2 regions of the Pseudomonas arsenicoxydans genome follow, and region 2 is predicted to be linked to the other one. Evidence: riboswitches for the same ligand, from Rfam matches in the RefSeq annotation. Region 2 holds a riboswitch; the other holds the start of a gene.
The links. A riboswitch is a leader RNA that binds a small molecule or an ion and turns the genes downstream of it on or off. The one in region 2 is predicted to bind cobalamin.
Positions count from the first base shown of each region.

Region 1: another riboswitch for cobalamin. It lies ahead of cobO (cob(I)yrinic acid a,c-diamide adenosyltransferase); the one in region 2 lies ahead of cobW (cobalamin biosynthesis protein CobW).

Region 1 is NZ_LT629705.1:2,977,228-2,982,480, forward strand. It holds gene BLQ41_RS13850 (PQQ-dependent sugar dehydrogenase) at 1-23, opposite strand, end outside; gene BLQ41_RS13855 (hypothetical protein) at 91-675, opposite strand; cobalamin riboswitch at 830-1,060, shown strand; gene cobO (cob(I)yrinic acid a,c-diamide adenosyltransferase) at 1,142-1,753, shown strand; gene BLQ41_RS13865 (cobyrinate a,c-diamide synthase) at 1,764-3,164, shown strand; gene bluB (5,6-dimethylbenzimidazole synthase) at 3,161-3,811, shown strand; gene cbiB (adenosylcobinamide-phosphate synthase CbiB) at 3,808-4,716, shown strand; gene cobD (threonine-phosphate decarboxylase CobD) at 4,709-5,253, shown strand, end outside.
Region 2 is NZ_LT629705.1:4,195,219-4,200,471, reverse strand. It holds gene cobN (cobaltochelatase subunit CobN) at 1-1,302, opposite strand, end outside; gene cobW (cobalamin biosynthesis protein CobW) at 1,306-2,367, opposite strand; cobalamin riboswitch at 2,469-2,680, opposite strand; cobalamin riboswitch at 2,879-3,106, shown strand; gene BLQ41_RS19670 (CbtB domain-containing protein) at 3,227-3,430, shown strand; gene BLQ41_RS19665 (CbtA family protein) at 3,442-4,146, shown strand; gene BLQ41_RS19660 (cobalamin biosynthesis protein) at 4,143-4,556, shown strand; gene cobM (precorrin-4 C(11)-methyltransferase) at 4,639-5,253, shown strand, end outside.

The sequences.
Region 1 (5,253 bases), 1.2 Mb from region 2:
AGAACGAGCTGGGGCTTGCGCATACTGATCTTCCCTATGAATGCAGTGACTTAATCATAGAGAAGATCAGTGGTGCGATGGTTCAACCCATCAGCCGCGGGCTTCCTTGAGCAGCAGGGCGATTCCGGGATGATAGTTGCCGGCTTCGCTGCGCAACTTGCGGTAGGCGTACGGGAAGTACCAAGCCACGGCGCAGCAGTGTTCCTTTTGCAGGTCGTCGACCATGTCCTGAAGTTCTTCCGGTGTCGCGCTCTGCTGGGCTTTTTGTGGCGCCACGAACAGGCAGCCCAGTTTCAGGTCGCTGGCGTAGCTGATCCGTTTGGCATCGCAGGTAATGTCCTGCAATGCCTGCGTCAAATTCAGGCTATTGACCCGTGGCCAGCGTTGAGTGGCCTGGAGGTAGGCGCGCTCCTCGGGGGTTGCGACAAACAGATCGGCGCGACCATTGCGTTCGCCTTCCTCGGTTTGCTTGCGCGTCGGGGACTGTTGCAGCGTGACCATTTCCGCCATCCACGCCGCGGCAGCGAGCAGGCCAAGGTTGGCTTTTTCGTCGTACCAATAAGGTGTGTCGTTATCACCGCGCACCGCGTTGTAGCGGTCGATACAGTCAAACCAGCGTTCCAGGACAGGGCGCAGGAATTCCAGCTTCGGATTGCTGATGATCATGCCTTGCATGTGGCTTACCCTTGTTATTGTGATGTGGGATTGTGGCTCTTTGATATCACTGCGGCGCGCATGGCACAAGATTGGCGTCATATTTTTGATCGGCGGCCGTTATTCGCCGGGCGGCGCCCCGGCTTTAATTGACGCTCCACCCCCAACCCTCTAACCTTCGCGGCTTGTTTCAGGTGCTCTGTGGCCTTGGTCGACAGAGTGAAACAGGGAAGCCGGTGAGTGCTTTGGTTCGACTCATGAACAGCACGATCCCGGCGCTGCCCCCGCAACGGTAAATGAGTGAAAAGCTGCGCTTTGAGCCACTGTGTCGACTGACATGGGAAGGCGCGCAGTCAGGCGAACGCCGCTCATGAGCCCGGAGACCGGCCTGATTCATCCAGCGGCATCACGGTGGGCGATGCCAGGCTTCTTGCCGTCTATTCTTGTGCCTGCCCGCCGTTATCCAGCCTCAACGGAGAGCTCCCCCATGACTGATTCCCCCGATCGTGACGAACGCCATCTGGCGCGCATGCAGCGCAAAAAAGCCGTGATCGACGAACGCATCGCCAACTCCCCGAACGAGTGCGGCCTGCTGCTGGTACTGACCGGCAACGGCAAAGGCAAAAGCAGCTCGGCCTTCGGCATGCTCGCCCGCTCCATGGGCCATGGCATGCAATGCGGTGTGGTGCAGTTCATCAAGGGCCGCAACAGCACGGGTGAAGAACTGTTCTTCCGCCGCTTTCCTGAGCAGGTGCGTTTTCATGTGATGGGCGAGGGCTTCACCTGGGAAACCCAGGACCGCCAGCGCGACATCGCTGCCGCTGAAGCGGCTTGGGCGGTGTCCCGTGAATTGTTGCGCGATCCGTCCATCGGCCTGGTGGTGCTGGATGAACTGAACATCGCCCTCAAGCACGGTTACCTCGACCTCGATCAGGTGCTCACTGACTTGCAGGCACGTCCGCCGATGCAGCACGTGGTGGTCACCGGTCGCGGCGCCAAGCCTGAAATGATTGAACTGGCCGACACCGTTACCGAAATGGGCGTGATCAAGCATGCGTTCCAGGCCGGGATCAAAGCGCAAAAAGGCGTCGAGCTGTGAATACAACTTTATGAAAAACATCCGTCATTGCCCGGCAGTACTGATTGCCGCTCCGGCCTCGGGTCAGGGCAAGACCACCGTCACCGCCGCGCTGGCCCGTTTGCATCGCAATCAGGGGCGCAAGGTTCGTGTGTTCAAATGCGGCCCGGACTTTCTCGACCCGATGATTCTTGAACGTGCCAGCGGTGCGCCGGTGTATCAGCTGGACATGTGGATGGTCGGCGAGCAGGAAAGTCGTCGGCTGTTGTGGGAAGCCGCCGGTGAAGCCGACCTGATTCTCATCGAAGGTGTCATGGGACTGTTCGACGGCACGCCGTCCAGCGCTGACCTGGCGCGGCACTTTGGTGTGCCGGTGCTCGGAGTTATTGACGGCACCGCCATGGCGCAGACCTTTGGTGCGCTGGCATTGGGATTGGCCAGGTATCAACCGGACTTGCCGTTTGCCGGGGTGCTGGCCAACCGCGTCGGCACGTTGCGTCACGCGCAATTGCTCGAAGGCAGCCTGACCGAAGGCTTGCGTTGGTACGGCGCCTTGTCGCGGGAAACCGGGATCGAATTGCCGAGTCGTCATCTCGGTCTGGTTCAGGCCAGTGAGTTGAATGACCTCGATCTGCGCCTCGATGCGGCCGCCGAATCACTGGCCAGCAGTTGCGACGTGGCGCTGCCACCGCCCGTGGAATTCGCGGTACCTGAAATAATCGTTGCCGAGCCTTTGCTGGCCGGCGTGCGAATCGCCGTGGCCCGTGACGAAGCGTTTGCTTTCACCTATGGCGCGAGCCTGGATTTGCTGCGGGCCATGGGCGCCGAGCTGTCGTTCTTCTCGCCAATCCGCGACAGCCAATTGCCCGAGGCCGACAGCCTTTATCTGCCGGGTGGTTATCCGGAATTGCACCATGTGGCGTTGTCGCAGAACACCTCGATGCTCGACGCAATCCGCGCGCATCATGCCGCTGGCAAACCGTTGTTGGCCGAGTGTGGCGGGATGTTGTATCTGCTGGACTCGTTGACCGACGTCGAAGGCACGCGCGCTGAGCTGGTCGGCTTGCTCAAAGGTGACGCGGTGATGCAAAAGCGTCTGGCGGCATTGGCGTTGCAAGCCGTGGAACTGCCGGAAGGCTCGCTGCGTGGCCACACCTATCACCATTCGCTGACCAGCACAGAGCTTGAGCCGATCGCTCGGGGCCAGAGCCCGAATGGCGGGCGCGGGGCGGAGGCGGTTTATCGTGAGGGGCGGATGACGGCCTCTTATGTGCACTTCTATTTTCCGTCGAATCCTTCGGCGATAGCTGCATTGTTTGTACCGGACCATAAGGACGCTATCGCGGGCAAGCCCGCTCCCACAGTTGACCGGGTTTCGTCAGGTTGCACTCCATCTAATGTGGGAGCGGGCTTGCCCGCGAAGAGGCCATGACTGACAACGCATTCAGTCAGTCCGAACGCGATGCAATCTACCGAGCCATCGCCGAACGCCGCGACATGCGCCACTTCAGCGGCGGCACGGTCGACCCCGAGCTGCTGCGGCGCTTGCTCGAAGCCGCGCACCAAGCGCCAAGCGTCGGCCTGATGCAGCCCTGGCGTTTCATCCGCATCAGCGACCGGGCCCTGCGCGGCAAGATTCAGGCTCTGGTGGAAGAGGAGCGCATCCGCACCGCCGAAGCCCTGGGCGAGCGCACCGACGAGTTCATGAAGCTCAAGGTCGAAGGCATCAACGACTGCGCCGAGGTGCTGGTCGCTGCGCTCATGGACGATCGCGAACGGCATATCTTCGGTCGTCGCACCTTGCCGGAAATGGACATGGCCTCGTTGTCCTGCGCGATCCAGAACCTCTGGCTGGCCTCTCGCGCCGAAGGGCTGGGCATGGGCTGGGTGTCACTGTTCGAGCCGCAAGCGCTGGCGGATTTGCTGGGGTTGCCGGCCGGGGCCAAGCCGTTGGCGGTGCTTTGCCTGGGACCGGTCAAGGAATTCTATCCAGCGCCGATGCTGGTGCTCGAAGGGTGGGCGCAGGCGCGTCCGCTCAGTGAGTTGCTGTATGAAAATTATTGGGGAGTGAGTCAATGAGTGTGGCGTTATTGAGTGTCGCCGCAGTGGCGCTGGACGCGCTGCTGGGTGAGCCCAAACGCTGGCATCCGCTGGTGGCGTTCGGCCGTTTTGCCGATCGCATCGAACAACGTTTCAACAATGAAGGGCGCGGCTGGCGCAGCCACGGCGTCACCGCCTGGGTGATCGCCGTCCTGCCACTGACATTGCTGGCCACGGCATTGTCCTGGGCGCCTTACGTGGGCTGGATCGTCGAGATCCTCGCGCTTTATTGCGCGCTCGGCATGCGCAGCCTCGGTGAACACGTCGAGCCGGTGGCCAAGGCCCTGCGCAGTGATGATCTGGTTGAAGCGCGCACACGGGTCGGCTATCTGGTCAGCCGTCAAACCAGCGAACTGGATAAAACCGAAGTCGCCCGCGCCGCCACTGAATCCGTCCTGGAGAATGGCAGCGATGCGGTGTTCGCGGCGCTGTTCTGGTTTGCCGTGGCTGGCGCGCCCGGTGTGGTGCTCTACCGTTTGAGCAACACCCTGGACGCGATGTGGGGTTATCGCAACGAACGCTTCGAACGTTTCGGCTGGGCTGCGGCGAAGATCGACGACGTGCTCAACTACATTCCTGCGCGCCTGGTGGCGTTGACCTACGCGCTGCTGGGCAAAACCCGACTGGCGTTGAAATGCTGGCGCAACCAGGGCCCGACCTGGGACAGCCCGAATGCCGGCCCGGTGATGGCGGCCGGTGCCGGCGCGCTCGGCGTCGAGCTGGGCGGGGCGGCGATCTATCACGGGGAACTGCATCAACGGCCGCAATTGGGCGAGGGCGTGCCGGCGGATGCCGACTCCATCGACCGTGGCTGGCAATTGGTCCAGCGCGGGGTATGGTTATGGTTGCTGATCCTCTGCGTGGGGGCTGAATTCTATGCTTGAGCACGGTGGCCGCTTGCGCAAGGCAGCGCTCGAATACGGTATTGCAGAAGCCGACTGGCTGGACCTGTCCAGTGGCCTCGCGCCCTGGCCGTTCCCGATCCCGGAAATCCCGTTGCGAGCCTGGGCGCGATTGCCGGAAACCGATGACGGTCTGGAGCAGGCCGCTTGCGACTATTACGGCACAACCCAGGTGCTGCCGGTCGCCGGTTCACAGATGGCCATCCAGTTGCTGCCGCGTTTGCGCCGCGCCGGCAAGGTCGGCGTGCTGTCGCCCAGTTACGCCGAACATGCCGAGGCGTGGCGGCGCAACGGCTATATCGTGCGTGAAGTGCTGGAGCAGGAGGTCGACTTCTATCTCGACAGTCTCGACGTGCTGGTGGTGGTCAATCCCAACAACCCGACGGGCCTGAGCCTGACACCTAGTCGTCTGCTCGACTGGCATGCCCGACTGGCGTCACGCGGTGGCTGGCTGGTGGTGGACGAGGCGTTCATGGACAACACACCGATGTTGAGCCTGGCGCCTTTTACTCACCATGT
Region 2 (5,253 bases):
CAATTGCTGGATCAGCGCGGTGCCGCTGTCCGGCAAGTCGGCCGGCAGCGGATAACCTTCCTGATGCAGCGCGCGCAGGATGTTCAGCGCGGCGGCCGGGGTGTCGAGACCGACGCCATTGCCGATGCGCCCATCGCGGGTCGGGTAGTTGGCAAGGATCAGCGCGACGCGTTTTTCACTGTTTGGCAGCCGTGCCAGATCGATCCAGCGCCGCGCCAGTTCGGCGACAAAATCCATGCGTTCAGGCTGCGCGCGATAGCAGACCACGTCCGACTGACTGCGCTCACTGCGCCACGCCAGGTCCTTGAAGCTGATCGGCCGGCTGATGATCCGACCATCCAGCTCCGGCAGCGCGATGTGCATGGCCAGGTCACGCGGACCGAGGCCTTGTTCACTGGCACGCCAACCCGGCTCGTTGTCCTGAGCGCAGATCGCTTGAATCACCGGGATGTTGCGGCGAAACGGTCGCAGGTGCGGGGCTTCGGGGCTGGACTGGGCGAAGCCGGTGGTGTTGAGAATCACCCCTGCCTCGACGTGGTCCAGCAGGTCCTCGACCACCGTCAGGCAGCCGGGTTCTTTCAAACTGGCCACGGCAATGGGCAACGGGTTCAACCCCGCTGCCTGCAAACGCTGGCAGAACACATCGATAAAAGCGGTGTTCGCTGCCTGTAAATGCGAGCGGTAAAACAGCACCGCTGCCACTGGCTGATCGGCTCGCCACTCGGCTTGCCAATCTTCAAGGTCGGCGGGGCTTTTTTGTGGGTGGTAAATCGCTGTGCGCGGCAGGGTTTGCGGCTCGGCCCACACGTAATCGCGCGCCAGCCAGCGATTGGCCAGGCAGCGGAAAAAATCCATAGCGTTGTTCATGCCGCCCTGACGCAAAAACTGCCAGAGACGATCGCGGTCTTGCGCGGGAACGGTGCTCAGGTCGCTGAGTTCCGGGTCCGGGCGATCATCGCCGGGCACCAGAATCAGCTGCACACCCTGCTCCGCGAGCTGCACCAGCCGTTCGACGCCGTAGCGCCAATAGGCGATGCCACCGTGCAGTGAAATCAGAATCACCTTGGCGTGGCGCAGCACTTCGTCAACGTACAAATCGACCGACGCGTGATTCTGCACCTGCATCGGGTTGGCCAGGCGCACGCTGGGGTAATCGTCCGGCAGTTGCTGCGCTGCTTCGGCGAGCAGCGCGAGGCTGGAATCGCCGCTGCACAGGATCACCAGCTCGGCGGGGGTTTGTCCAAGGTCGGCGATGTTGTCATCCGACACGAAACCGCCGGGCTGGGTCCTGAGCAGGTGCATGGCTTACACGCTGAGCGCGGCGCGCAATTGCGCTTCAAGCAGGACGGCGTCGAGTTCCTGGCCGATCAGCACCAGACGCGTGGTGCGCGCTTCAGCGGCGCCCCACTGACGGTCGAAATGCTTGTCGAAACGCGTGCCCACGCCCTGGATCAGCAGGCGCATCGGTTTGTTCGGGATGGCAGCGAAACCTTTGACGCGCAGAATGCCGTGCTGGACCACCAGCTGGGTCAGCGCGTCCAGCAGCAGGCTTTCGTCGGCTTGCGGCAGTTCGATGGAGATCGAATCGAACGCATCGTGGTCGTGATCGTCTTCGCCTTCATGGTGGTGATCGTGATGACTGTGACGGCTGTCGATGTGTTCTTCGGAGCCGGCGCCAAGGCCGATCAGCACGTCCAGTGGCACGCGACCGCTGCTGGCTTCGATGACTTTGACGGCTGGCGGCAGTTCTTCGGCGACTTCCAGACGCACCCGGGCCAGGTCTTCAGGGCTGATCAGGTCGGCCTTGTTGAGGATCACCAGGTCGGCGCTGGCCAGTTGGTCGGCGAACAGCTCGTGCAATGGCGATTCGTGATCCAGGTTCGGGTCGAGTTTGCGTTGGGCATCGACCTGGTCCGGGAAGGCGGCGAAGGTGCCGGCAGCAACGGCCGGGCTGTCGACCACGGTAATCACCGCGTCAACGGTGCAGGCGCTGCGGATTTCCGGCCACTGGAAGGCTTGAACCAGAGGCTTTGGCAGTGCCAGACCCGAGGTTTCGATGAGGATGTGGTCGAGGTCGCCGCGACGCGCCACCAGTTCGCGCATCACCGGGAAGAACTCTTCCTGGACGGTGCAGCACAGGCAGCCGTTGGCCAACTCATAAACGCGGCCGTTGGCTTCTTCTTCAGTGCAGCCGATGGAACACTGCTTGAGGATTTCGCCGTCGATGCCCAGCTCGCCGAATTCGTTGACGATCACCGCAATGCGGCGGCCCTGAGCGTTGTCGAGCATGTGCCGCAGCAAGGTGGTTTTGCCCGAGCCGAGGAAGCCGGTAACGATGGTGACGGGAAGTTTGGCCAGTGTTTTCATCGGATGCCCTTTGGCAAGGTGGCGGGCATACGGGACGACAATCGCTGCGACGGATGCGCGCGCGGAAGAGTTCGCCACCGGATCACCCCGCCCGGTTGAAAGTGAGAATCTGTGTCGAGGCAGGTCTCCTGGCTGACGGTGTGCCAATGGCAGACTGGCATTCGCTGCGCCTTCCCGCGAACCCGTTGTGCAGGGTTTGCAGTGGCGTGGCAGCGAACATCACCGTTCACAGTTGCGGGGGCAGCCGCGGCATCGACCGCGTTCCCTTCTTAGCTTCGGCAAACGCCGAAGAACCTCGAATGCGCAAGGCTACGCATCGTGTGGGGGCGGGTCAATCGTGACCTGCCTGATGATCGTTCCCACGCTCTGCGTGGGAATGCAGCCCGGGACGCTCTGCGGCCCTTCGCAGCCGAACGCGGAGCGTCCGTTGAGGCATTCCCACGCAGAGCATGGGAACGATCAACCAAACGAGAACCCATGCCAATTGACTCCCCCGCCCCGCCCATGCTCTCCTACACGCCTTGTTACGGGTGCCCTTCACAGGGTGAAACGGGAAACCGGTGAATCATGTGCTTTACTCAAAGCCATGTCAGTCCGGTGCTGCCCCCGCAACGGTAAGCGAGCGAAGCGTCAGATCCACTGTGCCAGCAGTTCGGCATGGGAAGGTGATGCTTGCAGGTTCAGGCGCAAGCCTTGACCCCTCGTGAGCCCGGAGACCGGCCCGCAACACAAAGTGACCATTACGATCACTGAATAACAAACCCGCGGTGGGCGGGCGCTGTTTGAACCTCTGCGTGCCCGTTCGCAGGGGTCTTCGATGCGCTCTATTCACCCACTGACAAGACCAGAGGGATGCGCCATGTCGATTATCAGCAGCACCGGCAGCCACGCCGACAAGAGCACCGCCAGCACCACCACGACCCTGACTCAACGCCTGACCGCCGCCGTGTGTGCGTCGATCCTGGGTGCGAGCCTGGTTTATTTCGCCGGTTTCTCGCACATTGAAGCGGTGCACAACGCCGCGCACGATACCCGACACAGCTCCGCGTTCCCGTGCCATTGAGGCCAGCCGAGATGATCAAGCGTATTGCGCAAACCGCGGGTTTTACCGGGCTACTGGCCGCGTTGCTGCTGACCCTGCTGCAAAGCTTCTGGGTGGCTCCGCTGATTCTGCAGGCCGAGACGTACGAAAAATCCGAACCGGCTGCGGTTGAAGTTCACGAACATGCCGCCGGTGTCGCCGCGCACACCCACGATGCCGAAGCCTGGGAGCCACAAGATGGCTGGCAGCGCGTGCTGTCGACCACCGGCGGGAATCTGGTGGTGGCCGTTGGTTTCGCCCTGATGCTGGCCGGTCTCTATACCTTGCGTGCACCGACCAAAACCGCTCAAGGCCTGCTTTGGGGCCTGGCCGGTTACGCGACGTTCGTGCTGGCGCCGACCCTCGGCCTGCCGCCTGAACTGCCAGGCACCGCCGCTGCCGATCTGGCGCAACGGCAAATCTGGTGGATCGGCACGGCCGCCTCTACCGCTGTTGGCATTGCGTTGATCGTGTTCAGCCGCCACTGGCTGATGAAGATCCTCGGCGTGGCCATTCTGGTGGTTCCACACGTGATCGGCGCGCCGCAACCGGAAGTGCATTCGATGCTCGCTCCGCAAGCCCTGGAAACCCAATTCAAAATCGCTTCGCAGCTGACCAACCTGGGATTCTGGCTGGCCTTGGGCCTGATCAGCGCCTGGTTGTTCCGTCGCAAAAGCGATGGCCAATACCACGCATGACGGATACCAGCACAGCGCCGACTCTAGTGGTCGGCCTGGGCTGCCAGCGCGGCTGCCCCGTCAGCACGCTGCGCGCGTTGCTCGATCAGGCATTACAGGCGCATAACATCGCACTTCACCAGATCAAGGCCTTGGCCAGCATCGACTTGAAGCGCGGAGAACCTGGCCTGCTCGAACTCGCCGAACAACTTGCGTTGCCACTGATGTATTTCAGCAGTAAAGAACTGGACGTTTATAAAGCGCAACTCAGCCATCATTCGGACATCGCGTTCGAACGCACCGGCTGTTACGGCGTAGCGGAAAGTGCCGCACTGGCCCTGGCCGAACAACTGGCCCAGTCCCCTGCAAAGTTGCTGATTTCGCGACAAAAATACGCCCAGGCAACCCTGGCATTAGCCTGCACTGCGTAAAATCCCCGATAATCCCCGCCCCCGATCATGAGCAATCTTCATCTGAAGCCTTGCCCAGCCCCTTTTTTGACAGGAACCGACGATGACCGTCTATTTCATTGGCGCAGGTCCCGGCGACCCGGAACTGATCACCGTCAAAGGCCAACGACTGATTCGCAGTTGCCCGGTGATCATCTATGCCGGCTCTCTGGTGCCCGCCGCCGTCCTCGAAGGCCATTGCGCCGAACAAGTGGTCAACAGCGCCGAACTTCACCTGGAACAGATTATCGAACTGATCAAGACCGCCCATGCCAACGGCCAGGACGTGGCGCGGGTGCATTCGGGTGATCCAAGTCTGTATGGCGCGATTGGCGAGCAGATCCGTTACCTGCGTGAACTCGGCATTGCGTTTGAAATCATTCCTGGCGTCACGGCGACGGCTGCCTGCGCGGCGCTGCTGGGGGCCGAGCTGACGTTACCGGACATCTCGCAAAGCGTGATCCTGACCCGCTACGCCGACAAAACCGCGATGCCGGCCGGTGAGGAACTGGGCAGTCTGGCGCAGCACGGGGCCACGATGGCGATTCATCTGGGGGTCAATCACCTGGAGAAAATCCTCGTCGAATTGCTGCCGCATTACGGCGCAGACTGCCCGATTGCGGTGATTCACCGGGCGACCTGGCCGGATCAGGATTGGGTCGTGGGGACGCTGGCGGAT